DNA from 2 places in the Sinorhizobium arboris LMG 14919 genome. Region 1 is predicted to be linked to the other one. Evidence: riboswitches for the same ligand, from Rfam matches in the RefSeq annotation. Region 1 holds a riboswitch; the other holds the start of a gene.

Region 1 (14,934 bases):
GTGTCATTCATGGGCTTCATTGATGTTACGCTACCTGTAAATCAATCAGGCGCACAGTCCCCCCAAGTGGCACGAGAAGCGGTGCAGGAAGCTCTCGAAGCCGTGGACGATGAGACACTCCAAGTCGACGCTTCTATGTATGAGAGAATCGTACGGTTCCAACGGGCGGTGCAGTCGTATCAAATTCCACCCCTGCCAATCGAAATACATCAGTTTTATGCCTCTGAGCCTGTCGTCAGTCGCTGTGCACGAGCTGAAAAGAATGCGAAAGGTCAAGAGGCAAGCTCGCCCATGCGGGGTTGGGAACAGATAGTAGGTGCGGAGCGTGTTCATGCCACTCCGATCCCAGGCGGCCACATGACGATGATGAGTGTTCCGGAAAATCGCCGAGTTCTGGCCCGATGGCTATCAACTGCCTTAAACCGCTCACCAACAACGCCTGCAATTGCAAGTAAACAGGCCCGATGAGGCTAGCTGGCCGTGATGGGAATCGCAAGCGATCGCGGCGCGTCGAGCCGGCGTCTCCCAGCGGGAACTTTCCTTGCTTTCGCTGGGAAAGCGCGAGGCCCGCCAGTGTAGGCGCAAGGCCAGGAGGATAACAGAGACAAGAAAGGTGCCCGCAATCGCCCGTGCGCTCCGTACAGCGCCGAAACCATCTGACAGCCGGCCGCAACGCGGAACGAAACCAATGCGCCCAGTTCCAGAAGCAGCAACAGGACTCCGAAACCCGCCTTGCTGAGAGCAAAGCGGGCTATAATGGCTGGTGTGCGAGACGCCCTGTCCCCTTGGGACGCCGTTAAAGGCAAATGCAAAGACGCTGCGCCAGGGATTTTTCACCCGGGGGCAGGTCTCATATAAGGTCATATGGAGGCTTGGCCGGAACATCGGGCCCGGTCGGCGCCGATAGAGTTCTGAAGATTTCAAACTGCCGCCCAACCTTCTTGTTGCCGAATGCACTTAGCGGAGGCATGGAGCTTAGAGGTTACCTGGTTCAGACCTGCGTTATTGAAGGCGCACAATTTGCCATCCTTCAAATCGACTTCGTTCGTCGCACTTCCAGCCAGTATTCCCTCCAAACGGTAAACAGACCGGCGCCGACCACGATCACCGCGCCGGCTAGCATGTTCCACGTCACAGTCTCACCAAAAAAGACCGTCGCAACAGCACCGCTCAAAACGAGGTGGACGTATGTGAGAGGTTGAACCTCAACGGCACTGAGCAGTCCATACGCCTTGATGAGAAAATATTGGCTAAGCGCCCCGCAAACACACAGCGCGGTCATTGCGGGCCAATCGGCCATATGTATAGGTGTCCAGTAGAATGGCCCGACGAACGTTATGGCCACGGCTCCCGGGACCCCTGCATACAAGACGCTTGTCACGGCGGAGTCGTCCCGACTGACCGCGCGGGTGGCGATGGAATACATGGCATATATAAGACTAGCAGCTATAGGAAACAGCAGGCGCATATCGAAATGAGCGTTAACAGGGTTTAGAAGCACTAGAACGCCAAGCAAGCCAATGACCACAGGAATGGCACGACGCCGACCCACCGTTTCGCCGAGTATTGGCACCGACAGTATGGTAACCACCAGAGGTGTTGCTCCAAGTATCGCCTGACTCATGGCCAGCCCAGCAGTCGTGAAGGCGAGGATGACCACAACGATCTGGCTCACCAGGAGAAAACCTCGGAATGTCTGCAGAATTGGACGTTGAGTGAATAAGGCGCCACGCAGCCCTACTGGAGAGGATGCTGCAAGAACCGTCACAAACAGCGCAAACGCCCAAAGTCGCAGCATTGTCACCATGACCGGTGGATACTTCTCACCAAGTAACTTGGAAAAACCATCCCGGGCAGCGAAAAGTGTCACGGCCAACAGGACATAAACATAGCCCGACGCTTTATTGTTCATGGTTGAGCTTACTTGGTTGATTGAGTTGCCTCGTGACCTTCAGGCCCGCGCGCAGCCAGACATTTGATGAGCTTGGCGGCGATATGACCGGGGTGGCATCAGTATCTATGTCCAAAACGGCGATCCTGGCCCCATGCTCCACAAAAGGGTTCAGCTCTGGAGCGGCCAACGCCGCGCTTGCTCATCCGTGCCAATGACATCCAAATCTCCCCCTTTGGTCCGCGCTGGTTGTGGATGCTTCTCGGTCGCGCAGATCCAGGGAACGATTGCTGGCCGAGATCGAGTTTGGCCGTGTCTGCCGGCAAGCAGCCCAGCCGTTTCTCAACAGATGATTTCAAATTTCATGCCAATTGGACGAAGGCGCTAAAGAATGAGCTTCATGCTTCTTTTCAGCTACTTAATCAAACATCCAAACAAGCTGGTTGAACAAGGCTCATGTCGCCAAATCGGCAAAGGCGACAGAATTGTCGGATAGCGATCGAGCTCAGCGAGCGCGAAACGAACCCGCCTACCACTACCGGCTCCCATGCAGCTCGGGTGGCGATACGGCATCCACGAACTTGCTTCCCTTGAGGGGAGATGGCGTCCCGAACGCCTGAAGCACCAGGCGGCCCGATCCAAGGCGACATGGTGCATCGCTGTCTGCGGCGGCGCGAGGGCAAGGCGAAGGTCGAGTACCCGACACCGGAATTGCAGGCGGTCCCCGATGAGTCGCTGGGCGTGCCACTGTTTCAGGAGTCGGCCATGAATGTGGCGATTGTCTGTGGGGGTTCACGGGCGGCGAAGCGGACCAGCTCCGAAATCCATGGCGACCTTCAATCACGGACACGCTTCAAGTACAATCTTGTCTCGCGGATGGTCCGGAACGGCTACTCGCCGGAGTTCGCCAAGAAGACATCCTGCCAGCTGGAAGGCTTCGGTTGAGTTACAGGTTCGTTACGCGTAGCCAACGTGGGTATCGCGGGTTCTATTCCGGTCAAAGAAGGGTAATGAGGCGAGAGGTGAATGCGCGCACCCCCAACGGAACTCATAATGCTGGACAAAAGTGTTTTGAGTAGGTAAAACGCAATTTAGGCAACATCGAGATCAAGAATGCAGACACCACTTCAAGCTCGCATCCTGGAACAGTTGCGCTTGCAGCTAAGCGACGACCTCCAGTGCGGTGATCGCATCAACGAGGCGGAAGTTGCCGATCAGTTGGGTGTGTCACGGACGCCAATTCGCCGGGTCTTGCAAAAGCTGCAGTCCGAAGGTGTACTCGATTTCGAGCCGCGCCGCGGGTTCATTCTCAAAGATCCAGCGTCGCTGCTCAATGGCGACAATCAAACCGACGAGTTGCTCGACGAACGCGTGATGCGCGACATGGCGATTGGCGAGCTCAACACTGTTTTCAGTGAACGCGCCTTGATGCAGCGTTACTCGGTTCCCAATGGCGTTCTCGCTTCAACGCTGCGGCGCCTGACGCGAGATCATCTCGTCGAGCCTTCACCCGGTCGCGGTTGGATTTTTGCCGATGTCAGTCCGCGCGCGATGGAAGACAGCTACCGGTTTCGACAAATCATCGAGCCAGCAGGCATTCTGGCCGATAGCTACAAGGTAGACGCTGCGGCGTTTCGAGATCTTGATGAAGATCATGCCGATGCAATAGAGAATGTCCATCGCATGGATCGCCGGCGGCTGTTCGATCTCGATGCTCGATTTCACAAAGTGGTAGCGCAAGGCGCCCAGACAGCAGAGCTGGTGAGTGCGATCGAGCGCCAAAACAACATTCGCCGAGTCACAGAATATATAGGATTCATCCGGATAGAACGTCTGCGCCAGTCAATGATTGAGCACAGAGGAATAATTGCTGCCCTGCTGGAAGGCAACCGCCAGTTGGCTGCCTCGTTGATGCATATTCACTTGCAGATATCCCGCGACGAAACGTTCGCCCACATGGACCATGATCTCGAGCTCCTGCGAGGAGGCAAGGTTCGGCTTTCCGAGACAGATGAGGCCGAGGACGGTGGAGGGCGCAAGACGCAATAAATAGAGTTTCCGAAAGGGTGTGCGGGAGAGATCGCCAAGCGACGCCGATGGAGCAATTCCCCAGAATCTCTCAGGCAAAAGGACCGCATAGCTGGAAAATCTGGAGAGTGGCAGCAATGCCCACCGAAGGGGATACCGCACCTGCGGGAAGCTCTCAGGTACCAAGGACAGATGGGGAATTGGCCGGGTCAGCGTGACCCTCGTACAACTGTCCTTTGGAGAACAAAATGCCCCACCTCGCAATTATTGGTGCCGGTGTTACCGGAATTACGACGGCCTATTCGCTGCTTAGCCGTGGCTACAAAGTCACGGTCTTCGATCGACACGCGTATCCCGCGATGGAGACGTCATTTGCCAATGGCGGCCAGCTGTCGGCGAGCAATGCGGAGGTGTGGAACCACTGGTCGACCCTCCTCAAAGGCGTGAAATGGATGCTTACGAAAGACGCGCCCCTTCTCATCAATCCAAAACCATCCTGGTCCAAATACTCTTGGCTGGCTGAGTTTGTTACGGCCATCCCCAACTACAAGGCCAATACTGTCAATACCGCGAGACTTGCAATTCAGGCACGCCAGTACATGTTCGATATCGCGATGCGCGAAGGGATCGAATTCGATTTCGAACGCCGAGGCATCCTGCATTTCTATCGCGACGAAAAAAGCTACCGACACGCGAGCGAGGTAAACGCGCTTCTTAAAGCCGCTGGGCTTGATCGCCGATCTGTTACGCCGTCTGAAATCCGGACCATCGAACCGACGCTCACAGGGGACTTCTACGGCGGATTCTACACCCCGTCCGACGCGACAGGCGACATCCATAAATTTACCCGAGGCCTTGCGGATGCGTGCATCCGAAAAGGAGCGAGCTTTCAGCTGGAGGCCAACGTCATAGGCTTTCAACGGCAGCGAATCGGACTGGCGGTCCAATGGAAACCTGTCAACGCGACAGCAGAGATCGCTAGCGGTCAGCCGAATGAGCAGGCGTTCGACGGCCTGGTCATTTGCGCGGGCGTGGCAAGCCGACACTTCGCTGGCATGCTTGGTGACCGCGTCAACATTTATCCGGTGAAAGGATACTCCATCACGATTCATCTGGATGATGAGCGCAGCCAGGAGGGGGCACCCTGGGTCAGCTTGCTCGATGACGCGGCGAAGATCGTCACAAGCCGTCTTGGCAGGGACCGCTTCCGTGTGGCAGGCACGGCGGAAATCAACGGCGTGAACTACGATATCCGCGCTGATCGGATCACACCTCTTGTCCGCTGGACTCGTCACCATTTCCCGCAGGTGAACACGAGCCAGGTAGTCCCTTGGAGCGGTCTGCGCCCCATGATGCCGAACATGCTTCCGCGCGTGGGGAAAGGTCGTCAGCCACACGTCTTCTACAACACAGGTCACGGGCACCTGGGATGGACCTTGTCGTGCGCGACGGCCGAACTGTTGGGAGAGGCGGTCGCCGGCTCTTTGCAGGCTAATTGAGACCGTCGCAAGCAAGAAGGCCGGCGATCGTGCCGGCCTTCTTGCCCTCAGAACTTTGCTGGGTTCGAGAAGCGCCTGACGACGTTTTCGGTGATTCTGGCCACCTCGTTGTCATATTTATTCCAGGCCATCGAGGCCGCCCAAGCGATTGAGCCGGTCGAGAAGACCGCCCCACCTGTGGAAGTCTCGAAGAATGTCATGTCGGACCGAATGAGGTCGCTTTGGGTGCCAGACCAAGTCGGCGTCGGATCTAGGAGATCCTCCGGAGTCATCAGGTAGATATCCGTATGGACACGCGACGAGGCAACGATGAGGGCATTCGGTGGTGTGCCGAGCGCGAAGTCCGCCCTGTCGATCTCGTTGCCCGCGGCGGCGCCGCCGTTCAGACCGAAATCGCCGATGACGTCGCCAGCCACACCTTCGAAAATGAAAGCTGCCCTTGGATCTTTCGCGTGATCCGTTTTGACATATGGCGATGACAGGTCAAAACCCTGGGCGGTCATTCCGACACCGAAGACCTGCTGTGGCGCGCGACCAATTCGCCTCCACAGTCCGCCCAGCTCACCGGTGAACTGATGGTAGTAGTTGCCGGTCCCCGGTTCCCAACCGCGAATGCCGCTCTCTGAACGCCGGCACTCGATCACGCCTGGCAATTTGCTGTTGTAGGTGATCCGCCAGTAGAAGCCGTTCCCGCCCAGATACATGATCCGGCCGCCACGTTCAGAATAGTCTCGGTACGCATCGAGCATGCGGGTGCTCGTGTACTCGGGGTGACTTCCGGTGACAAGGACTTGATAGTCGGCCAGGGCTTCAACTCCATCGGCCTCAAGATCTTCGTCTGTCAGAACGTCGTAGTCCAGGCCGCGATCTTCGAAAAAACCAAGGATATGTGTGTCGGCATTGAACTGCCAGATGTTCGAACCAAGACCGCCAATAAAGCCTTGCACCTTTGGCTGGATGTCGACGACCGGACGCAGACGGGAGGAGTAGAAAACGCCGGAACCGTCTGAGTGCACCTCGTACAGAGACAGGCCGTACTGCGGGTTCTCCTGCAAGAACGAATGGTGCTTGTCGATTTGCAGGAGCTGACCAGCACCGATTTCGGTCTCGGAAACATCGAGGCCAAGGCGATGGTTGGCGTAAGCGATATAGCTTGCCGTCGGCATGACGAAGACGACGGGGCTCTTCTTGGCATTCTTGGCGGCTTTCACGCCGAAGACGACGTAATATTCGCTTGCTTCGTCATCCGAGGTCAGATGAACGGCATAGACGCCACTCTTCAAACCCTCTGGTAGGCGGAAGGTGAAGTCATTTTCCCACATCGCGTCATAGAGGTCATCATCGTGGAAGTGGACGGCACCGTAGTGCTCAGGCCGTTCATCCCACCTGTAGGTCGACCCGTCCCATGCGAAACCGGATACGGCACGGTGGGGAAGATTGAAAAGTTTGCCACACAAAGAATGCGGCCCGCAGTCGGCGAAGGTATCGTGTGCAATGTCGTGACTGAAATCCCAATCAGCGATTACGGCTTCGAGTTTCTTCGCACCTTTCAAATGGTCAGTGACGTCGTCGGGGCCAGGCTGTCCACTACAGATAAATGGAGCTTCAATCTTTCCGTTATAAAAAGAAGCGGGAGCGCCATCGGACCCGCGCTCGGCGGCGAAAAGGATTTCGCTCCAATCGACATCGATGGATTCAGATATCGTCGCTTTCGCGCAGCCGCTGTCCTCTATACCTCGAAAACGCTGCAGCGGGACCTGCTCGATTTCAAGTTCACTCGTCTCGGGACGGAATGTTCCGATAATTGCATACCATGCCTTCATGCGGCAGGCCGCTGTGGTGGTTGCATGGCCAACACGCCGGCCACCACTTACGGCCTCGAAAGTTGCGCGACCTTTCTCATCAAGACCGAGACGGAGGCCTGACTCCGAGCCCACCGACACGATCGCTTGCCTTGCAACTCCCGGCAGGGTCGGCCAGATCAACGCTGCAACCGTTACGCTGCCCGCTACCGCAAACCCAGCGGATGTCTGCACGCGGCCATATGATCCGGTAAGAATCTTCTGTTCCCGAGCCGTGAATGGCCCACCAATGTCACAGGGTACAGCGTCTTCTCTGTAACCCGGGCCGTCCGGGTTGATGTCGCCCTGAACGATGCGCTTCAGAGCGGCACTGAAAGATTTCATGCCGACGGCGCTCACCTTGACATCTACCTCGTCACCTGGTCGGTAGCTGATCCTGCTCGAATATGCGGTGATCTTAAGCATTTGCGGAACCCTCCCTGTTTAATGCATCGCTGATGTCTTCGCCGGTCAGATCCCTCCACCGGCGAATGAACACGTCGCGTTCAGCTTGCAGTTGGCAGGTATATTCCACACCCTCCACCAGCGAGATTGGCTCGCCACGGCGAGCAGGAAGCCGACCGAGCGCCCATCTGCGATACGGCTCGAGGATGACTAAGACGTATTTCCCATTGACATCTCCGCCGCGCATGACGTTCAGCACGCGCTGGAGTCCCGGGCTGTGATAGCCGATCGGTTTTTTCATAAACTCGTCGATGTATTGCTTGTCTTCCTCTTGAAGCGAGTATCTCGACATGTCGGCACCTCAAACGCTCAGCTTGAAATGGTAGGACTTTGGGCGTGTGAGATAGTCGAAGCCCAGCCGCGACAATGTCGCTCCTCGACCTGAATCCTTTACGCCGGTCCAGGCAAGCTCGGGATCGAGGTAATCGCAGCGGTTCATGAACACAGTGCCGGTTTCAAGCTGATCACCAATTGCGCGCGCTGCGTCACGATCCGAAGTCCAGATCGATGCGGTGAGCCCGTAGCGGCTGTCGTTCATAAGGCGCACCGCCTCCCGGTCGGATCTGACAGCCATCACGCCTGCCACCGGACCAAACGTTTCTTCGCTCATGATCGACATCGAATGATCGCAGTTGATAATAATCTGCGGTGCAAGATAGGCTGTGCGGCCAGTATCTGCAGCAAATTTCCTCGCATCAACGAGGGAACGCGCCCCTTGAGCTAAAGCTTTGTTGATTTGGTCGCGGACAGAGTTCGCCGCTGAGGTTTTCACCATGGGACCGAGGGTCGTGCTGTGGTCTCTCGGATCGCCGAGCTTCAGCTGCTCCGCGTAGGCGACGAGCCCATCAACCACAGTATTGAAATGCCGCTCATGCACGTAAACGCGTTCGATGCCGCAGCAGCTTTGCCCCGAGTTGAAGAAGATTCCCTCCGCTATGTTCGCGATAGCGTAATCGATGTTGGCGTCTTCGCGAACATAAGCCGGATCTTTGCCGCCTAACTCGAGTCCCGCGGAAGTGAAGGATCTCGCGAGAGCACGCTGAACGGCATGGCCTCCGGTCACGGATCCGGTGAAGCAAACATAGGCAACACGGGGATCAGCGATCATCTCAGCGACCTGGTCATGGTCAATGTGGAGATACTGGAAAACACCGTCGGGCAAGCCGGCGTAGCGGAATGCCTGATCCATCCGCTCTGCCGCCAGGGGTGTCTGGTCGGAGTGCTTCAAGACGACCACGTTTCCGGCTGCAAGTGCAGGCATTACCGCGTTGACGGCGGCAAGAAACGGATAGTTCCACGGAGCCAGAACAGCGACTATCCCGAGCGGAGCGCGCTGAATATCGCGCTCGAAGCCGTCGATCGCGGGCGGAACATGAGGGGAGAGTGCTTCTGGAGCCAGCCGCAGCATAGTCCGAGCGCGCGCCTCAAACCCGTTCACCTCGCCGCCGCTGTAGGCGATTGGACGGCCGATTTGCCTCGTGATTTCTTCGGCAATGGCTTCCTTATCGCCTACGAATGCCGCAACCGCGCGTTCGAGAAGCTCAATTCGGCGTTCCAGCGACCAGTCACGCCATGCTCTAAAGCCGTTAGCTGCCCTGGAAAGCGCTGCGTCCACCTCCCGAGCCGTGGGGCGTTCCCGCACCAGCAATACGGAACCGTCAACCGGGGTTATCGTTTCAAACGATGCCATTTTATAGACCTCTTATGTTCCCAGATCAGCAACGCTCGAACAGCCGGAGCTTTTCCCAGTCCGTCACAGCGCCTTCGAAAGCGCCGAGTTCCCAACGGCCGCAATGGAGGTAATGTCTGACGACGTCTTCTCCGAGCGCTTTCTCAAACGCGCAAGAAGCTTCGAGTTGATCAAGAGATCGATACAGCGCGCCAGGTATCCGAGGCACATTGTCTGCTTCGTAAGCGTCGCCAGCGAACGCATCCTGGAGTACCAACTCCTCCTCAATTCCCTGCAAGCCGCTGGCGATCAGTGCCGCGAATGCCAAGTATGGGTTGGCATCGGCGCCTGGAACGCGGCATTCGAACCGCAAGGACTTACCTTGGCCCAGGACGCGATAGGCGGTGGTTCGGTTGTCAACCGACCAAGCCAGCCGCGTCGGCGCAAAAGTCCCAGCGGTGAAGCGCTTATAGGAGTTGATGTTCGGAGCATAAAAGTAAGTGGCAGCCGGCGCGTGTTTGATTGCGCCGGCCAGAAACTGCTTGAAAACGTCGGACATACCGTCTTCGCGCGATGGATCGAAGAAGCCGGATGCTCCCGTTTCCAGATTGCGAAGTGAAAGGTGGATGTGGCACGAATTACCGGAAAGGGTTTCGCTCAGCTTTGCCATAAAGCTCACTGACTTACCCATCTGATAGGCAATTTCCTTGCACCCGTTCTTGTAGAGGACGAGACGATCGCAGGTTTCCAGAGCCTCGGCGTATTGGAGGTTGATTTCCTGCTGGCCCGGGCTGCACTCGGCTTTTGAACCTTCGATAGGGATATCCGCGAGCTCCATCAGGTTGCGGATCGAGCGAATGTAGGGCTCGTCTTTGGAAGTTTGGAAAATGTGGCCGTCTTCAGGATACCAGCTTGAGAACTTCAGATTGTCGTATTTCCCCGAACGGGCCTCCTCGAACGTTTGATTGAAGAGATAGAACTCGAGCTCTGCTGCCATGTCCGCGGCAAAACCGCACTTTGCCAGTCGATCGAGCTGTCGCCGAAGGACCTGGCGCGGAGAATGGTTCAAGGGCACACCGCCAGATGTCGTGACATCCGATAGAACAAGGGCGGTTTTCGGCAACCATGGTATCGCCCGCAACGTCGAGATATCCGGGACCAAAGCGAAGTCACCGTAACCTTTTGCCCAGGAGGATGACTCGTATCCGGGAACGAGCGTCATCTCCATATCGGTAGCAAGGAAATAGTCGCAGAAAAGCTGCGGCGACACATTCGTTTCAAGGAAAAAGCGGGCGGTGAGGCGTTTGCCGATGAGACGGCCCTGCATGTCGGTCATAGCAACAATGACGGTGTCAATTTCCCCCTTGGAAACCGCATCCCTCAACTCGTCGAGCGTCAACCGACCCGCGGGTGACTCCCTTCTCAGTCCCAAGGTGCCGTCGATCTCGGTCGAACGAACCGCGTCGCGGCGTGGAAAAAACTCGTAGTTCAATCTCTTCTCCTCCGAAGCAGGCCGGCCCTACAGCTGGGTCAGCCACCAAAAAAACGTCAATTGCATCTTACGCAGGCTAAGCGCACACTCCGTCACCCGCGCATCTGGCACACCTTTAGCCGAGCTCCCGAGATTTCTCGGCCTTTGAAAACACCGGCAAATAGATTCGGATGCGGAAAACATCCCGTAGAAGCGCCATTTTGCGATGTCCTCCGGCCGAGACGCGGCTCGTTTGCCCCTGTCTCGCAAAAAGCACTTTGAACATGAATTGACAAAATCCGCAAGATGGTGTTCGATCACGCTTAGTGTTTTGCCTCATCAAAACGCAATTAATGCCAAGAACAGAATCTGTCGTCCCTAATCGGAGGAGACCTCATGAATATTGCAGCCCAGTCTTGGGAGCGCCGCGAAGCGACTAGCTTCTTCCACACGTTCACTGATCTTCCTTCGCTAAAAACGGATGGCCCCGTAATCATTGATCACGGAGAAGGTCCCTATATCATTGACACTGTCGGCCGCCGGTACTTTGAAGGGAATTCCGGTCTGTGGAACATGACGCTCGGCTTCTCCGAGCGGCGCCTTAGCGATGCAGCACTCAAGCAGTATCAGGAGTTCCCCGGCTATCACACGTTCTTCGGCCGCAACTCGAAGCCGACCGTTGAACTGGCGGAACGGATGCTCAAGCTCGCACCTGCGCCGATGAGCCGCGTGTTCTTCACCAACTCCGGATCGGAAGCCAACGAATCCATTGTCAAGCTGCTCTGGATGATGTGGGCTGCCGAAGGCAGGCCTGAGCGCCGCAAACTTCTGACTCGCAAGAATGCATATCATGGCGCCACGGTCATGGCCTCGGCGCTGACCGGCAAGGACTACGTTAAGGCCTTCGGGCTTCCGGGCCCGGAAATCGTCACACTCGATTGCCCCCACGCTTGGCGTTTCGCACTGCCCGGCGAGGGCGACGATGAATTCGCTGCTCGTCTTGCTGCCAACCTGGAGACACGAATCCTTCAGGAAGGCCCCGAGACGATCGCCGGCATGTTCGCCGAGCCAGTGATGGGCGCAGGTGGCGTCATTGTTCCGCCGGCGACCTACTTTGCGAAGATCCAGCCGGTCCTCCAAAGGTATGGCATTCCGTTGATCGCAGACGAAGTGATCTGCGGCTTTGGCCGCACCGGCAGCCTCTGGGGGACGCTGGCAGTCGGACAACAGCCGGACATCATCGTTGCTTCGAAGAGTATGTCTGCCGGTTACTTCCCGATGGGCGCCGTCATGCTCTCGGCTGACATCGACAAGCGGGCGACAGCAGCAAGTGAGGTTTGGGAAGAGTTTCCGCATGGGTTCACCACCGGCGGCCATCCGGTTGGATGTGCGATTTCGCTTGAGGCAATTCGGATCATCACTGAAGAGGGCGTTTTCGAGAATGTGAAATCCGTGAGCGAGACGTTCCAATCCGGCCTCCGCGCGCTGGCGGATCATCCGATGATCGGAGAAGCGCGGGGAATGGGCCTGATGGGCGCGCTCGAGACGGTTGCTGATAAGAAGACGAAGCAATCGTTCTCCGGTGATTTGCGCATCGGCGAGCGGATTTCGAAAGAAGCCCGCGATCGGGGATTTATCATCCGTCCATTGGGTTCATCGGTCGTTCTTGCTCCGCCTTTCATCTCCACACACGGTCAGATCGAGGAACTTCTCGCCGTGCTCAAGGAAGTTCTCGACGTCGTTTACGGCACGGTGAAGGGCGAGGTGGCGTAACCATGGGGGTCGAACCATTCCTCGCTGATCGGACGCCCGTCAGTGTCCGGAATGAGGATGGCAACTCGCAGATCGTTTTGATCTGCGAGCACGCGTCCAACTACGTCCCGCCCCATCTTGATGGGTTGGGACTTCCGCCGGAGAAACTCACAGAACATATCGCTTGGGATCCCGGTGCGCTCGGCGTTGCCGAGAAGCTTTCTGACCTTCTCGACGCGCCACTCGTTTATGCGAACGTGTCGAGATTGGTGCTCGATATCAATCGGGAGCCCGACCATCCGGGATCAATCATCAAGCTGAGCGAGACGACGGAGATTCCCGGAAACGCCGCCTTGTCGGATGTCGAGCGATCGACCCGCTGCGCCGAGGTCTACGAGCCGTTCCATGCCGCGGTTGATCGGATCATTGATGGGCGCAACCAGCGTTCACCATGGCTCATTTCGATCCACAGCTACACCCCAGTCTACAAGGGTGCCAAAAGACCTTGGCATGTGGGCATCCTTCACAACGACGATACCAGGCTTTCCCAACAACTTCTCAGCGCTCTGAGACAGGACCCCGATCTGGTCGTAGGCGACAACGAACCATATGCGCCAACCGATGGTGTGTATCACACGATCGAGCGACACACTGCCCCGTTCGGTTTCGCGGGCGCCATGATCGAGATCCGGAACGATCTCATCTCCGACAAAGAGGGTGAAACGGGTTGGGCAGACCGTTTTCATCGCATCTTGAAAGGAATGCTGACCCCAAAGAAGCAGTAGTGAAAACCTCCGGCTGATGTCCGGTGGTTAGCCCAGAACCACAGAGGAGAACATAACAGTGTCAAATGAACACGTAAAACTCGACAGGAGGCTCAGCACAACATCGGCCGCGATGTTTGGCCTTTCCTACATGTCGCCGCTCGTCGTTATCGCGACCTTCGGCGCTATCGCAGTCAAGACCGGCGGAGCTGTTGCCACTGCCTACGTCGTAGCAACCCTGGCAATGCTCGCAACCGCGGCCAGCTACGGCTTCATGGCTTCACGCAACCCTGTTGCGGGCTCGGCTTACACCTACACCTCGAAAGTATTTGGGCCAATTTCCGGCTTTATCGTCGGATGGGTGCTTCTCCTGGACTATTTCTTTATTCCGATGGTCATATGCCTCTTGACGGCGACCAGTCTGTCTACGCTCGCCCCCGCGGTGCCGTTCCCTTTTTGGGTCGTTGGCGTCGCGGTATTGTCGACGATAGTCAACACCCTTGGCATCAAGCTTACAGACCGTATCAATCTGATCATCATGGCCACCCAACTCCTGATGGTAGCGATGCTGGCATATCTGTGCGTCGTGGCCGTCAGCCACCTTCCTGACGGTGAGTTGTTCTCGGCAAAGCCCTTCACCAACGATCAGACCAACTGGTCGATGATCATGGCTGGCGCCGCGGTCGCATGCTACTCGTTCCTCGGCTTTGACGCGATTTCGACCCTTTCCGAGGAGACGGTCAATCCGCGTCAGTCGATTCCGCGCGCGATCATGATCGCGACAGTTTTTGGCGGCGGGATCTTCATCGTCGCCACCTACCTGATGATGGTGGTGCATCCGTCGTTGACGTTCGACAGCGTCGATACCGCGGCCTACGAGATCGTCGGTCAAGTGGGCGGCGAAACGTTCAAGACCATCTTTACGCTGGTGGTCGCCATTGCCTTCTTCGCCGCCGGACTGTGCGCGCATGCGAGCGCATCTCGGCTCCTCCTGGTGATGGGCCGCGATAACGTTATTCCCAGCGCCCCGTTTGGCTACATCAATCCTCGTCTGAAGACGCCTGTTGTGAACATCATCCTGGTCGGTGTGGTGATGCTCGGCGCAATCAAGTTCGATATCACGACATCGACCTCCTTCATCAACTTTGGCGCGTTCACAGCGTTCTTCGCCGTCAATATCTGCGTCATTGGCTACCTTTTGAAACAACCGGAAGAGCGAAGCGGCCGCGCTCTGCTGATGCTGGTTTCTGTTGCGGGAGCTTTGTTCTGCGCCAGCCTCTTTCTCAGCCTTGATCGTGTGGCCATCGGATTGGGATTCGGCTGGCTTGGGTTAGGATTGGTTTATCTTCTGGGGAAGACCCGTGTCCTGACGCGGCCACTGCCAACGATGACTACCGACATCTAAGATGGGTCTAAGGGGGAGGGCGGCTGGTGATCGCCCTTCCCATCGCGCAGCACTGGATAGGAAGCATTCTTTCTGCCATTGGGCTGAAACCTACTTCCTCGCGGTCGGCGGTTGGGAATCCAATCCGAGGTAAGCGAGCCAAAGCGGGT
Region 2 (14,934 bases), on a different contig from region 1:
CGCTCACTTTCACGACGACCACCTTCATGCCGGCCATCTGCGCCGAGGCCGGGTTCGTGCCGTGTGCCGAGGTCGGTATCAGGCAGACGTCGCGATGTTCGTTGCCATTGGCGATATGATAGGCACGGATGGCGAGCAGGCCTGCATACTCGCCTTGAGCACCCGAATTGGGCTGCATCGAAATCGCGTCGTAGCCGGTGATCGCGCACAGCTTCTGCGACAGGTCTTCGATCAGATGGTGATAGCCGAGTGCCTGATCGGCCGGCACGAAGGGATGGATTTCGGAGAATTCAGGCCAGGTGATCGGCAGCATCTCCGCGGTCGCGTTGAGCTTCATCGTACAGGAGCCGAGCGGAATCATTGCGCGGTCGAGCGCAAGATCGCGGTCGGCGAGGCGACGCATGTAACGCGTCATCTCGCTTTCCGCCCGGTTCATGTGAAAGATCGGATGGGTGAGATAATCGCTTGTGCGCAGCAGTTCCTGCGGCAAGCGGTAGTCCGGCGCGAATTCCTCGACCTTGAAATCGCCGCCGAAGGCACGCCAGACGGCCTCCAGGGTGATCGGCCGCGAGCGTTCATCGAGACTGATTCCGATCCTGGTCGCTCCGATCTTGCGAAGGTTTACACTCTCGGCGACGGCGGCCTTGAGGATGATGCCCTGCAGCTTGCCGACTTCCACGGTGATCGTGTCGAAAAAGACGTCCGGCTGGACGGTATAGCCGAGCTTTTCGAGCCCCATCGCAAGGCGGACCGTCTTCTGGTGCACGCTCTGGGCGATCGCCTTGATGCCTTCGGGACCGTGGAAGACGGCATACATGGAGGCCATAACGGCAAGCAGCACCTGTGCGGTGCAGATGTTCGATGTCGCCTTCTCGCGCCGGATATGCTGCTCGCGGGTCTGCAGCGACAGCCGATAGGCGCGGTTGCCGCGCGCATCGACCGACACGCCCACGAGGCGGCCGGGCATGGAGCGCTTGTAGGCATCCTTGACTGCCATATAGGCGGCGTGCGGCCCCGCCGTAGCCGACCGGAACGCCAAAGCGCTGGCTCGAGCCGACCGCTATGTCGGCCCCCATTTCGCCCGGAGACTTCAGAAGCGCCAGCGCCAGCGGATCGGCGGCGACCGCAGCGATTGCGCCCTGTTCATGGAGTTTGGCGATCAGACCCGAGAAGTCGCGAACATGACCATAAGTGCCAGGATACTGGAAAATCGCGCCGAAAACGGCGGCGGCGTCCAGATCCTCGAAGGGATCGCCGATGACGACCTGCCAGCCGAGCGGCTCCGCCCGGGTCTTGAGCAGCGCAATCGTTTGCGGATGGCAGTTTTCATCGACGAAAAAGGCCCTTGCCTTGGATTTTGCGACGCGCTCCGCAATGGCCATTGCTTCGGCTGCCGCCGTCGCCTCGTCGAGCAGCGAGGCGTTCGCGACGTCCAGGCCGGTCAAATCGCAAACCATGGTCTGGTAATTGAGCAGGGCCTCCAGCCGCCCTTGGCTGATTTCCGGCTGATAGGGCGTATAGGCGGTGTACCAGGCCGGATTCTCGAGGATATTGCGCTGAATGACCGGCGGGGTGATGGTCCCGTAGTAGCCCTGACCGATCAGAGACACGAGCTTCCGGTTGCGGTTCGCCGTTTCGCGCAGCTTGTCGAGTGCCTCGCGCTCCGTCATCGGCTCGCCCCAGGCAAGCGGCGTCGCCTGGCGTATGGAGGGCGGCACGGTGTCGTCGATGAGCGCATCGAGGCTCGGATAGCCGACGACCTCCAGCATATCGTCCATTTCGGCCGGCGAGGGGCCGATGTGACGACGATTGGCGAAGTCGTAAGGCTTGTAGTCGGTAAAGGTGAAATCCTTGGGCATGCTCATCAGGCGACGAACTCCTTATAGGCCGCTTCGTCCAGGAGCGCATTGGCGGCATCCGGATCGGAGAGCTTCAGCTTGAAGAACCAGGCCGCGCCCTGGGGATCGCTGTTGACGAGCGACGGATCGTCGACGATCGCCTGGTTGATCTCGACGATTTCGCCATCAAGCGGACAATAGACGTCCGACGCCGCCTTGACGGACTCGACGGTCGCGGCCGAGTCGCCCTTGGAGAAGGTGGCACCCGCCTCCGGCAGCTCCACGAAGACAAGATCGCCAAGCTGGCCGGCGGCATGCTCGGTGATACCGACGGTCGCAACGTCGCCGTCGATCTTGAGCCACTCGTGTTCCTCGGTGAATTTCAGCATACGCAGGTTCTCCTGATCAGCGTTTGTAGGTTTGTTTGATGAAGGGCAGGGCAGCGACGGCGACCGGCAGATACTTGCCACGCACCTCCGCAAACAATCTTGTGCCGCTTTCGGCGTGCTCGGCGTCGACATAGCCCATGGCGACCGGTCCATCGACGCTCGGGCCGAAGCCGCCGGAGGTGACGGTCCCTGCCGGCGTCTTACCCTCCGCGTCGGCAAAAAGCGGGGCACCTCCGCGGACGGGCGCCCGGCCTTCGGGCCTCAGGCCGACACGGCGCCTGGAAACTCCGTCGCTGAATTCGGCGAGGATCCGGTCGGCGCCTGGAAAGCCACCGGCGCGCTCGCCTTGGGGGCGGCGACTTTTCTGGATCGCCCATTCGAGACCCGCCTCGATCGGGCTCGTGCTCGTGTCGATGTCGCTGCCGTAGAGACAAAGGCCCGCTTCCAGGCGGAGCGAGTCGCGTGCGCCGAGCCCGATCGGCAGGACATCCGGATGCTCGAGGAGCCGTTGTGTCACATCCACAGCGGCGTCCGCGGGAATGGATATCTCGAAGCCATCCTCGCCGGTGTAACCGGAGCGGGAGATGATGCAGCTCACGTCGTGGAGGTCGGCCTCAGCGACATCCATGAAGCGCATCGACGCGACGTCTGCCCAAAGCTCGCAGAGAACCGCTCCGGCCCGGGGCCCCTGCAGGGCGATCAGGGCGCGATCGGTCAGCATGGTCACGTCGCAGGCGCTGCCGAGGCCGTCCTCGATATGCGCGAGATCGGCTTCCTTGCAGGCCGCGTTGACAACCAGGAAGAGATGATCGCCGCGATTGACGATCATCAGGTCGTCGAGAATGCCGCCTGCGGCATTCGTGAAGAAGCCATAGCGCTGCCGGCCTTCTGCGAGGCCGAGTACATCCACCGGCACGAGCTTTTCGAGCGCAAGCGCCGCGTCCTCGATCTTTCCGGATTTCGGCCGCACGACAATCTGCCCCATGTGGGACACGTCGAACAGACCAGCCGCTGCCCGGGTGTGCAGGTGCTCCTTCAATACGCCTTCCGGATATTGGACCGGCATGTCGTAACCGGCGAAAGGAACCATGCGGGCACCGAGCGAAAGATGCAGCGCATGCAACGGCGTGTGTTTCAAGGTGGAAACGTCTTCCAAGTCCGGCCTCCAGGTCTGGCGCGTCTTCGCGCCGGCTCACAATACCGGCGTCATGCGCCGACAAATTCGAGCCCCCTCTGTCCCTTTGCCTGAGATTGTTATCCCTTCGGCGAGCGCGAACGCTTCTCTCCAGAGTCCTACCGGCACCTTGCTGGTCCTTTGGCCTGAGAGTTTCCGGGGCGGTTGCTCCTTCGGCACCGGATCGAACCGGTTTCTCCCAACGAGGTTGAATCCAGATAACGGCGAAGGCCGGATTTTGGCAAGGGCATATGTCGCGACCGAACATATTTTTGTCGTCCTGGCTTCATCCTCATCGATCCTGCGGCAAATCGGCCTTTGCAATTTCGTTGGGTAGCGGATAGGGAAGACCGACGAGAGGTGGCAATGACAGGGCGTGAGCGGAAATGGGGAATTGCGATGCGGCTGCTCGCAGCCTTCGCGCTCGTATTTCTGTCCTTTGCCCATAAGCCGGTTCTTGCGAAAAGGACCGGTCCGGCGATTGCCGCCGAATATCTCCTTCCCGACGGCACCTTTGCCGACATCTGCTTCGGCACGGGCGGCGTCGATCGCGACGGCGGCCACGGCAGTTCCTCGTCCTTTGCTCCCGTTTGCGAAGCCTGCCGACTCGCTGCCTGCGTGTTCCTGCCGACGGCGCCGGATGAGAGCGTGCCGGCCGAAACCGGCAGCTGGGCTGCCGGAACGCCGATAGCCGTCGCCGAGGCGGTGCTGCTTCCTTTGCGTCTGCTGCCGCCGTCGCGCGGCCCGCCGGTTCAGCCGTAAATCTCACCGAATCCAATCCTGAATCCATCCGCCGCCAAGCGGCATTGACCATGAACGCCATACCGCTGGCGCATGGTCCGGAGATTACGACATGAACAGAACAAGACTTTCTTTGCTTACTGCAGGGCTTACACTCGCTGCGGCCGGTCTCGCCCATGCGCATGCGTCATTTGAAAAGGACACCGCTCCGGCCGGGACGACCTTCAACGCCACCCTGCAGGTTCCTCACGGCTGCGACGGCAAGGCGACGACCGAAGTGCGGTTGCGGTTGCCGGAGGGTTTCGTTTTTGCCAAACCCCAGCCGAAGCCCGGTTGGGAGCTGGAGATCATCGAGGGCGACTACCGGAGAACCTATGACAATCATGGCACCAAGGTCTCCGCGGGCCCCGTCGAAATCCGGTGGAAAGGCGGTAACCTTCCCGACGAACATTACGACACCTTCGTCGTGCGCGGAAAGCTCGCGGGCTTCGAAAAGAGGACCGTGCTCGCCTTTCCGGCGACGCAGCTTTGCGGCGCGGACGGCAAGGTGGTCTGGGATCAGTTGCCGGCGGAGGGCGAGGACGCCCATTCCCTCGATCGTCCGGCGCCGACGCTCACAGTCACCGTGGCGGCAGGGGGCGATGAAAATGAGGGCCATGACGGCCATGGTCAGCTTGCGGCCCAAGCACTCAAGATAGGCGATCTCGATATCTCGGGCGGAACCGTAAAGGCGATGCTGCCCGGCGCGAAGATCGGCGGCGGCGGCTTCGTCGTCACGAACAACGGCCGCGCCGACGACCGCCTGCTTGCCGTCGAGAGCCCAGCTGCCGGCCGTGTCGAGCTCCATGAAATGACGATGGAGAACGACGTCATGAAAATGCGCAAGCTTGATGACGGCATCGCGGTTCCGGCCGGCAAGACGGTCGAACTGAAGAACGGCGGCCTGCATCTCATGTTCATGGAGGTGAAGAAGCCCTTTGCAGAGGGCGCCACCGTGCCGGTCACACTGACCTTCGAGAAGGCCGGGACGGTCGACTATCTCCTGCCGGTCGGCACCGCGGCAGGCGGCGCTCACTCCGGGCACAGCCATCAATAGCAGCCGGACGGCGATCCTCGACCGTTCAAGTGCCCTGAATGAACCGGTCGAGCATTTCTGTGATCTCGCTCTGCCCTAGGTCCTCGCCGGCAGGTTCCTGCCGGCGATCCTCTCCGCCGTCCTCTCCGTTCGCGTTTTCAAGATAGCGGCGCAGCGTTTCGGCTTGCGTCTGCTGCGGCAGGCGGCGCTCTGCACCGATTATCATAAGGTGCAGCGGCAGCGCGCTTCTTATCTTTGGAGCCGGCGGCGCCCGATCCTGTCGACCGGCGGAAAGAAGGGTGATCGCCTCGTCGACGGTTCCGTCGCCACGCATGCGCGTGGACGGCTTCAAAAGCTCCGCCGCATAGGCCGCCGTCGTCGCGGAGATGGTAACGACCTGGGTCATCCTTCAGTCCTCGGGCACGATAATCCTGTCCTATGGCAGACTTCGCTTTCGACGGGGTGAAATCGGACGGTCGAATTTTAAGAAATTCGTAACGCTAGGGTGCTGCGGCGCTGGGCCTAGCGCAATTTTGTGTACCGTCGGTTGAACGGCATGTACAATCGCAGCCGCAATGGAGAACGGGCGCAACTGATGCGTCGGCAAAAACCTGGTTCATAAAAGTCATATTGAAGAAGTTCACTCACGAAAGGACGTAAGTCTATGCGCGCGATCGTATTGTTGTTAGCGATCTTTGCTCTCAACGCGTGCTCGCAAACGGGGAGGCCAAGCGCCGAACGGTACTATGCGGGGGAGGGGCAATATTATAGCGGTGTCGTGCCCCCGACGCCTTTCTGACGCATGTCGCCCAAGCCCTTAGCGGTTTGAAGAACGACACGCATAAGTCCGAGCCTCTGAAGTGCGGCGCACGAACCGTATCGTCGCGGCGCGCTGCAGGCGCTGTGTCTTATCGAGAGACATCCGAGCACCGCATCCTGTGCGGTCGCCGATGACGCGTCGTCTGAACGCAAACCTCGGCAGACCATTGAGCAACGTGTGATGTCCAGCACTCTACGCTCAAGCCACGGCGAAGGCTCGCAGAAGTAGCAGATCGCGATGTTGGGAATTGATCCGGCGCGAAGGGCAGAATATCAATGGCCGTCAAACTGTTAGGAAAGGTACGGGGACCTTATGCGCAAGATCGTGTTGTTGCTCGCACTCGCAACGCTGGCGGCGTGCTCGCACACCGGGGACCGGGTGGTCGGCGGTGACGGAGATTACTATCAAGGTCTCGTGCCACCGAGGTGATCGTCGCACCCGTGCGGCCGTCCGTTGCGCGCCGGGGCGGGCCCCACAGCAAAATCGGAGGCGCCGCGAATGCGGGGCCTCCGTCGTAGGGAACCGGATCTCCCGCAGCTTGAAGAACATCGGCGGCTACGGTTTCCGCGAACTTCGTTAGCCAGGGCCCTATGCTTAATAGCCTACGCGCAGGCCCCCAGGGCTCGCGGCGCTGAAATTGGGAACGGGATTCGGTCCATACCATTGAGCGTAGGTCGTGTTGTTTCCGCCGGTGCTTGTGCACCCCGACAGGAGGGCAAGCACCAATAGCGCGGTCAGATATTTGAGGGGCATGAATTCTCCGATTCTGCTTCGTCAGACGCGTATAAATTGCGGTATCCTGGTCCGCCAGTCCATCGCTTTCACATTGATTCTTTTGCTTTCTCCTTTCTGGTGGCAATCGGCTGCCGCGTCCGCACATTGATGACTTGAAGTGCTGGCTACATCACCAGGGCGAAATCTTCAGCAACCGGGAGATCGCAATGACGGAAAAACCGCGTCTATTCGGAGCGGATTACAGCGTTTACGTACGGATCGTGCGGCTGGTTCTCGTCGAAAAGGGAATTGATTACGAGCTCGTCCCTGTCGACATATTCAGGGGCGACGGCCCGCCAGCGGACTACCTGGAGCGACAGCCCTTCGGTCGCATTCCCGCCTTTGAACATGAAGGCTTTTCCCTTTACGAGACCGGTGCGATAACGCGCTATGTCGATGACGTGTTCGAGGGGAGGAAGCTTCAGCCGTCAGATCCACGGGAGCGCGCCCGCTGCAATCAGCTGTTGAGCATTGCCGACAACTACGCCTATCCGGCAATGGTCTGGGGAATTTACGTGGAGCGCGTCTCGAAGCCGGCGAGAGGGGACGTCGCAGACGAGGCTGCGATTTCGGCCGCTCTTCTGAAGGCAAGGATATGCATGGGGGCGATTTCCGGGATTATGGGAACGGCGCCGTGGCTTGCCGGCGAGGCCATGTCGCTCGCCGATCTGTATCTCACCCCAATATTCGACTATGTCCTCAAGGCGCCGGAAGGACAGGAGATGCTCCGGCAGCACGAGAACCTGGAAGCGTGGTGGGCGCGCATGTCGGTGAGGCCTTCGGTGAAGGAAACTCAGCCCTCATAAGCCTGACCTCGAATGCAAGTCCGTTTCCTTCGGGCCGGAAATAGATGCGACCGGGAATTGCTTTTGAGCGGCTATCCGAAGTTCAACCCGTCACCGATCAGCCGTCGTAATGACCGCTAAAGGCATCGTCTGCGCTTCTGACCGTCACGGCCAAGTTGACGCCCTTCACGATCGTCGCGCCCTTCGATCGCAAGTCGTTTACGTTCTGAAGGCCGCCCGACGAAGGCGGTGCAAGCGGGACCACCGTGCCCGCTCTCAGATCGGCCAGCCAAAGGCCGGCTTCACCTGAAATGCCGATCACTACTACTGCTGCATCCTCTGCCATATGACTTTCCCCCTACTGTATGAAATTCAGAACCCCGCCTTCTTCAGGCCTTCCCGATACAGGTCCTTGTGCCATTGTTCTTTGCTCGGGATCAGCGCCAACCACCTGTCGACATCGAAGTCTGGATTGGCCTCGCGCACCCTGTGAACAAAGACCCGTGCCTTCTGCCTGTCACCCAGCATCGCCCAGCTGGCGGCAGAGAGCCTGTCGGCCAGGCTGGAGTCGTCCATCATGGCGATATAGTCCAGGGCGACGTCGAAACGGCGTAGCGCGTAGTTTGCGCCTGCAGCGCTCCATAGATAGGAGTCCGGGCTCAAGGGATTCAGTTCGATGGCGCGTTCGATCTTTTCGAGAGCGACTTCCGGGCGCGAACAGTGCACGAGCGTATCCGCGTAGTCCGCAATCACATCTGCGTAGTGAGGGCCCAGCGTCTCTGCCAGCTCCAATGCCTCGGCGCTTTCGTCGAGGGCGCTCTGCAGCAGCTTCGTCACGCCAAGCTCACGATAGCCGTCGGGCAGGTCGCGGCCCGCGCTTATGGCTTTCCTGGCCAGCGTCTCAGCGGAGTTCAAGAGGTCGTTGTCCCCGCGCGCGGTCAGAAGCCATTCCTTCGAGTAGGTCCGGGCGAGGGCACTGAGGGCAGGGGAGAATTCCGGGCTTTCCTGCAGCGAGGCTCTAAGCTCCTTGCGAGCCCGGCGCAGATTGGGAAGCGTCAGATTACCCAGATGTCGTCGGCCTATGAGGTAGTGGTGGTAGGCCACCGGATTCAGTTCGAGATGTGAGCGAGTCAATTCGTGGCGGTCGATCTCGCCGGCGACGGAGAGCGCAAGCTCCCGTGAAATCACCCGCCGGTCGCGGGGGAGGTTCACCGGGTCGAGCCTGAACCTCTCTGCCCAGATAATCGTGTTGTCCGTGAAGAAAATGAGCTGCACGAATAGGGTTACATTGTCTCCCAATTCGGTGAGGCGGGTGTCGAGGACGTAATCCACCGAGTGGCGCTCAAAGAAATCGAGCTTGTCATCGGTCTGGCGGCTTATCCGAACGGCAGAGTAGGGTGCTATGACCTGTACACTCCTGAGAGCGCAGAATCCGATCGTGATGTCTTCGATCAATGACGACGCGGCAATCGCCAGGTTGACCGAATCGGACTGAGTATCGGGCGGAAGCAGAACCAGCCGCGGGATGGCAGCCTTCAACTGTGCGGCAGACGGCCGGGCGAGGGAGGGCTGCATCCGCTGCGCCTTGTCCTCTCGGACCGAAGCTACGGACGGGTCGGTTGCTGCGGACTGCGCGAGAAAGGCGCTCCTTTTTTCGAATACACCCCGAAGATGCTCGGCCTCGCCGCGAGCATCGAAAACATCCAGCAGTATCTTCTGAAAATCCGTGTCGAGTGGATCGATCTCGAATGCGAGTATCGCGCCGTCCTTCACAATGTCGATTTCCGCGTCTGTCGTCGCCCGGCGGCAGGTTTCCTTCAGCAATTCCTTGAGGAGCGCACAGTGGCGCCTTCTCTCTTGCGCGATCCAGTCGTTGAATTTGCCGCCGGCGAAACCTGCAGACGCGAGAAAGCTACGTCTGAGGCACTCGATGACGCGTTTCAGCCGCGCGAGTTGATGACCCTCCTGCGGTTGAAACAAGTCCAAGTCCGAAAGCAGCGCAGTGTCGTCGAGTCGCACGACGGTGTCGTTGAACGAAATGAACTGGGTTCCAATCTCGTCCTGCCGCCGCTTTATTCTCAGGAGAGTCGAACGCAAGTTGGTGAGATTGGCGCCGCGGTCCTCGCTTTCCCACAACAATTGCGCGAGCGTTATCCGGCGCTCGATCCGTCTGTCGCTGCATAAGAGAAAAGCGATGATCAGCAGCCCCTTTTCGGGAAAAGAGACGATATTCCCCTCTGCATCGGTAAGGCGTAGGTCGCCAAAACTATGTAAAGTATAGGTCATCTTCCATCCGGGAGCGTCTGAAACTCGCACGAACTCGCCCGAGTGGCGAGTGGTCAGGAAAAAATCGCCTTTATGTGGTGAAATAACCTAAATGGAAGTCGCCAATTTTTTTACCCAGCCAACAAGGAGATTCAACAATGGTGTTCTTCTTGTCAACGTGCTCCGCCATGATAGATTGCAAGCGCATATGTTTCAGATTTGAGGCTCACGCGGAATCGCTGCAATCCGGCGGACAGTATGAAGGTCATCTTTGCCGGTCCGACGCTCCATGGTGCCGTGCCGGCTTCGAACGGCGGCTATCATGTGTGGCCGCCGGCAAGACAGGGCGACGTCCACAGAGCTGTAACGGAAGGGGCCAATGTCATAGGCCTCATCGATGGCATCTACGAGCATGTACCCGCCGTCTGGCACAAGGAGATCCTGTTCGGGCTGTCTCAAGGCGTGCAGATTTTCGGGGCGGCGAGCATGGGCGCTCTCAGGGCCGCCGAATGCGCCCCCTTCGGCATGATCGGGATAGGCAGGATCTTTGAGGACTTCTTTGCCGGCGTCTTGGAAGACGATGCGGACGTCGCCCAGTCGCACGGGCCGCCCGAACTCGGCTTCCTTCCGTTGAGCGAGCCGCTCGTGAATGTCCGCGCAACGCTTTCCCGCTGCCTCCAAGGCTCTCTTCTCACCCCCGCCGAACATGACAAGCTCCTGTCCGCCGCTCAAGCGATGTTCTTCAAGGACAGAACCTATTCGCGGGTCGTGTCCGCCTGCTTTCCGGACAGTCCCAGAGGGTCAGAGTTGTGCGAGATCCTGCGCGACAACAACGTCAACCAGAAGCTTGACGACGCCGAAGCGCTCATCCAGGCGGTGATCGATGCGCGGGACGAGCGACTGCCGTGCAATTTCGAGTGGAGCTTCGCGCGGACGAGCCTGTGGGATACGATGTTCCGGGCTGACTAAGCGCGATGCCGGACCAGTTTGATGCGGCGCCGGCCATTGCGCCGTCAGCACACCTGTTTGGCGCAATTCCTAATCGTGATGTCTTCATCGGAATTTGCGAGAAAATCCTAGTTTTAAACCCGTCTACTTTGCGGGAGGATTACCCTGTCACGCCTTACTGGGGATCCTCACATGGACAAAGCGACGACCATCATTGGAATAGACTGCAGCCCACGCGCGTTCAGTAACTCAGGGCGGATGCTCGGCGAGGTTCTCCGCTCGCTCGAGAGAGATCGGCGGGTGAAGGTCGTGGAACAGGTGCGTCTGGCCGATGAGCGTATCGACTGTCTCGGGTGCGAGCAGTGTTATCAAACGTTCGGATACCACGGCGACGGGATCGATCGTGCTCTGTCACTCATGAAAGATTCGGACGTGATTGTGATGGCTACTCCCACCTGCTTCGGAATGCCGCCGGCCCTGGGCGTCGTCTTGCTCGACAGGTCGGATCCCCTGTGGCGCGACAAACAACAGCTCAAAGGAAAACTCGGAGCGGTCATCGTCAACGGCGCCACCGATCCCGCGGACGATCCGAGTGTGCGCCGATGCGCGGACAACATGATCAAGTTTTTCGAACAGCACGAGATGCCCTGCGCCCAGCCGGTCCATCTGGGGGGAACGCTCGCGTATCCCGAGCAACGGTTTCCGGACCCGCTCCCCGCCAGGACGACAGGCGTTCTCGAGCAATTGGCTGACGAGATCCGGCAGTGGGTCGGGAGCAGGTGATACCGGTACATCTCTTGCCTCCTCGCGTGGTCATGGTCTGCTCCCTGAAAGGTGGTCCTCCCTGATGTATGGCTTTCGAGCCGTTGGAGGACCTAAGAATGCCGAGAAGACACAGCGCGGAAGAGATCGGCACGAAGCTTCGGCAGGAGTGGGCAGGGCAAATCGGTCGCTGAGGCGGTGCGGTCCCCGATGCATCAATTCACGGCTTTTCTGGACTTTCCCGGCAACGGAAGCTGCCGGGAGATTTCTTTACCAGCGGTCTAAACCACTGATTTAATGACCCCGCTTCTTAGCTGCACCCGCTCGTGGCGCCGCATGTGTCGCACTTCTCGCAGGTGCCGTTCCTGACCATCGTGAAGTTCTGGCACTCGGAGCACATGTTGCCGGTATAGCCCTGCATGATCGAGCGGGCGCGGCGTTCTGCTTCGACCTTCTTCGCCTCGGACTTCGCAGCAGCGGCCTCTGCCGCGGCCTTGTCGGAGAAGAGGGCAGTTACTTCTTGTTCGGCTTCTTCGGCGATCTCCTCGGCGAGTTCTGCGGCTCGCTCCTCGTAGTCGCGCTTGAAGGCGACGACTTCGGAGGTGACGGCGGCCGTCGTCGGCTCCAGCTTGCGCACGGCATTGCCGGAGATCGAGGTGACGGAAGCGCCGCCGGAGGCGCGGGCGGGGACTGCGGTCGAAGCTCCCTTGGGTTCGGAGCGCTCGCCCGTGCCGCCGACGATGGACGGCTTGTAGCCGCGGGTCCAGCCGGTGGAAACCAGATTGGTCTTGCCTTCCTGAATGCCGCGGCCGAGCGCGGTGTTGCTGAAGTCGGAAGTGTCGACATGAGCAAGGTCGTGGCGGCCGAGATAGGACACGGCAAGTTCGCGGAAGACATAGTCGAGGATCGACGTCGCATTCTTGATCGCGTCGTTACCCTGGACCATTCCGGCCGGCTCGAACTTGGTGAAGGTGAAGGCCTCCACATATTCCTCGAGCGGCACGCCGTATTGCAGGCCGAGCGAGATGGCGATGGCGAAGTTGTTCATCATCGCCCGGAAGGCCGCACCTTCCTTGTGCATGTCGATGAAGATCTCGCCGAGGCGTCCGTCGCCGAATTCGCCGGTGCGCAGATAGACCTTGTGACCGCCGACGATGGCCTTCTGGGTATAGCCCTGGCGGCGGTTCGGCAGTTTCTCACGGGCGCGCACCACCTTCTCGATGACCCGCTCGACAATCTTCTCGGTAACGGCGACGGCCTGGGCGGCTGCCGGCGCCTGCATCAGTTCTTCGATTGCGTCCTCGTCCTCATCGTCTTCGATCAGCGAGGCGTTCAGCGGCTGCGAGAGCTTGGAGCCGTCGCGGTAAAGGGCATTGGCCTTCAGCGCCAGCTTCCAGGAGAGCATATAGGCGTTCTTGCAATCCTCTACGGTCGCCTCGTTCGGCATATTGATCGTCTTCGAGATTGCTCCCGAGATGAAAGGCTGGGCGGCCGCCATCATGCGGATGTGGCTTTCGACCGAGAGGTAGCGCTTGCCGACCTTGCCGCAGGGATTGGCGCAATCGAAGACGGGCAAATGCTCAGCCTTGAGGAACGGCGCGCCTTCCAGGGTCATCGCGCCGCAGACATGGATGTTGGCGGCTTCGATGTCCTTCTTCGGGAAACCGAGGTGCTCGAGCAGGTTGAAGTCGACAGAGGCGAGCTGTTCATCCGTGACCTTCAGCGTGCCCTTGAGGAAATCGGCACCGAGCGTCCATTGGTTGAAGACGAACTTGATGTCGAAGGCAGCTTTCAACGCTGCATTGACTGCGTCGATCTTCTCGTCGGTGAAACCTTTGGCCTTCAAGGTCGTCGGATTGATGGCGGGCGCCTGGTTGAGGTTGCCGTGGCCGACGGCATAAGCCTCGATCTCGGCGATCTGACTTTCCGAATAGCCGAGCGTGCGCAGCGCCTCGGGAACCGCACGGTTGATGATCTTGAAATAGCCGCCGCCGGCGAGCTTCTTGAATTTCACCAGGGCAAAATCGGGCTCGATACCGGTCGTGTCGCAGTCCATGACAAGGCCGATCGTGCCGGTCGGCGCGATCACGGTCGCCTGGGCGTTGCGGTAGCCGTGCTTCTCGCCGAGCTCGACCGCCTTGTCCCAGGCGCTCTTGGCATGGGCGATCAGATCCTGGTCCGGGCAATCGCCGTGGACGAGCGCGACCGGGTTGACGGACAGACCCTCGTAACCGGCGGTCTCGCCGTGAGCCGCGCGGCGGTGATTGCGCATGACGCGCAGCATGTTGTCGCGGTTCGGCGCAAAGCCGGGGAAGGGCCCGAGCTTTGCGGATATCTCGGCCGAGGTCGCATAGGCGATGCCGGTCATGATCGCGGTCAGGGCGCCGGCGATGGCGCGGCCCTCGGGCGAGTCATAGGGAATGCCTGACGACATCAGCAGGCCGCCGATATTGGCATAGCCGAGGCCGAGCGTGCGGTATTCGTAGGAGAGCTCGGCGATCTCGCGGGACGGGAACTGGGCCATCATGACAGAGACTTCGAGAACGACCGTCCAGAGGCGGACGGCATGTTCGTAGTCGCCGATATTGATTCGCTTGGTCGCGGCATCCTTGAACTGCATCAGGTTGAGCGAAGCGAGATTGCACGCCGTGTCGTCGAGGAACATGTATTCCGAGCACGGGTTGGAGGCGCGGATCGGGCCTGCAGCCGGGCAGGTGTGCCAATCGTTCATGGTCGTGTTGAAGTGCAGGCCGGGATCGGCCGAGGCCCAGGCGGCATGGGAGATCGACTCCCAGAGGTCGCGCGCCTTCAGGGTCTTCATGACGCGGCCGTCCTTGCGGGCGGTCAGGTGCCATTCACCATCAGCCTCCACGGCGCGCAGGAAGTCGTCCTTGATCGAGACGGAGTTGTTGGAGTTCTGGCCCGAAACCGTGAGGTAGGCCTCCGAATCCCAATCCGTGTCGTAGGTCTTGAACTCGATGTCCTTATAGCCCTGCCGCGCGAACTGAATGACGCGCTTGACGTAGTTTTCCGGAACCAGCGCCTGCTTGGCGGCGCGGATCTCTCGCTTCAGTGCCGGGTTCTGCTTGGGATCGAAGCAGGCATCGTCGCTGCCGTCGCAATTGATGCAGGCCTTCATGATCGCCTTCAGGTGCTTGGCGACGATCTTCGAGCCGGTGACCAGGGCGGCGACTTTCTGCTCTTCCTTGACCTTCCAGTTGATATATTCCTCGATATCCGGATGGTCGATGTCGACGACCACCATTTTGGCGGCGCGGCGGGTCGTGCCGCCCGACTTGATGGCGCCTGCGGCGCGGTCACCGATCTTCAGGAAGCTCATGAGGCCGGAGGACTTGCCGCCGC

The links. A riboswitch is a leader RNA that binds a small molecule or an ion and turns the genes downstream of it on or off. The one in region 1 is predicted to bind glycine.
Positions count from the first base shown of each region.
Region 2: another riboswitch for glycine. It lies ahead of gcvT (glycine cleavage system aminomethyltransferase GcvT); the one in region 1 lies ahead of SINAR_RS0132765 (D-amino acid dehydrogenase).

Region 1 is NZ_KE386497.1:774,209-789,142, reverse strand. Features, by position in the region: partial or broken gene SINAR_RS0132785 (non-ribosomal peptide synthetase) at 1-468, shown strand, start outside; gene SINAR_RS0132780 (DMT family transporter) at 1,031-1,912, opposite strand; partial or broken gene dnaE2 (error-prone DNA polymerase) at 2,522-2,833, shown strand; gene SINAR_RS0132770 (GntR family transcriptional regulator) at 3,005-3,940, shown strand; glycine riboswitch at 3,953-4,036, shown strand; gene SINAR_RS0132765 (D-amino acid dehydrogenase) at 4,168-5,418, shown strand; gene SINAR_RS0132760 (N,N-dimethylformamidase beta subunit family domain-containing protein) at 5,466-7,685, opposite strand; gene SINAR_RS0132755 (N,N-dimethylformamidase alpha subunit family protein) at 7,678-8,016, opposite strand; gene SINAR_RS0132750 (aldehyde dehydrogenase family protein) at 8,026-9,414, opposite strand; gene SINAR_RS0132745 (glutamine synthetase family protein) at 9,440-10,819, opposite strand; gene SINAR_RS0132735 (aminotransferase) at 11,261-12,637, shown strand; gene SINAR_RS0132730 (N-formylglutamate amidohydrolase) at 12,715-13,401, shown strand; gene SINAR_RS0132725 (APC family permease) at 13,460-14,785, shown strand; partial or broken gene SINAR_RS01000000134580 (electron transfer flavoprotein subunit alpha/FixB family protein) at 14,924-14,934, shown strand, end outside.
Region 2 is NZ_ATYB01000014.1:1,362,673-1,377,606, forward strand. Features, by position in the region: partial or broken gene gcvP (aminomethyl-transferring glycine dehydrogenase) at 1-1,865, opposite strand, end outside; gene gcvH (glycine cleavage system protein GcvH) at 1,865-2,227, opposite strand; gene gcvT (glycine cleavage system aminomethyltransferase GcvT) at 2,244-3,383, opposite strand; glycine riboswitch at 3,526-3,613, opposite strand; gene SINAR_RS0117745 (hypothetical protein) at 3,768-4,163, shown strand; gene SINAR_RS0117750 (DUF1775 domain-containing protein) at 4,255-5,238, shown strand; gene SINAR_RS0117755 (hypothetical protein) at 5,264-5,623, opposite strand; gene SINAR_RS0117765 (glutathione S-transferase family protein) at 6,979-7,617, shown strand; gene SINAR_RS0117770 (hypothetical protein) at 7,715-7,942, opposite strand; gene SINAR_RS0117775 (membrane protein) at 7,969-9,882, opposite strand; gene SINAR_RS0117780 (TfuA-like protein) at 10,120-10,830, shown strand; gene SINAR_RS0117785 (flavodoxin family protein) at 11,002-11,592, shown strand; gene SINAR_RS0117795 (vitamin B12-dependent ribonucleotide reductase) at 11,882-14,934, opposite strand, start outside.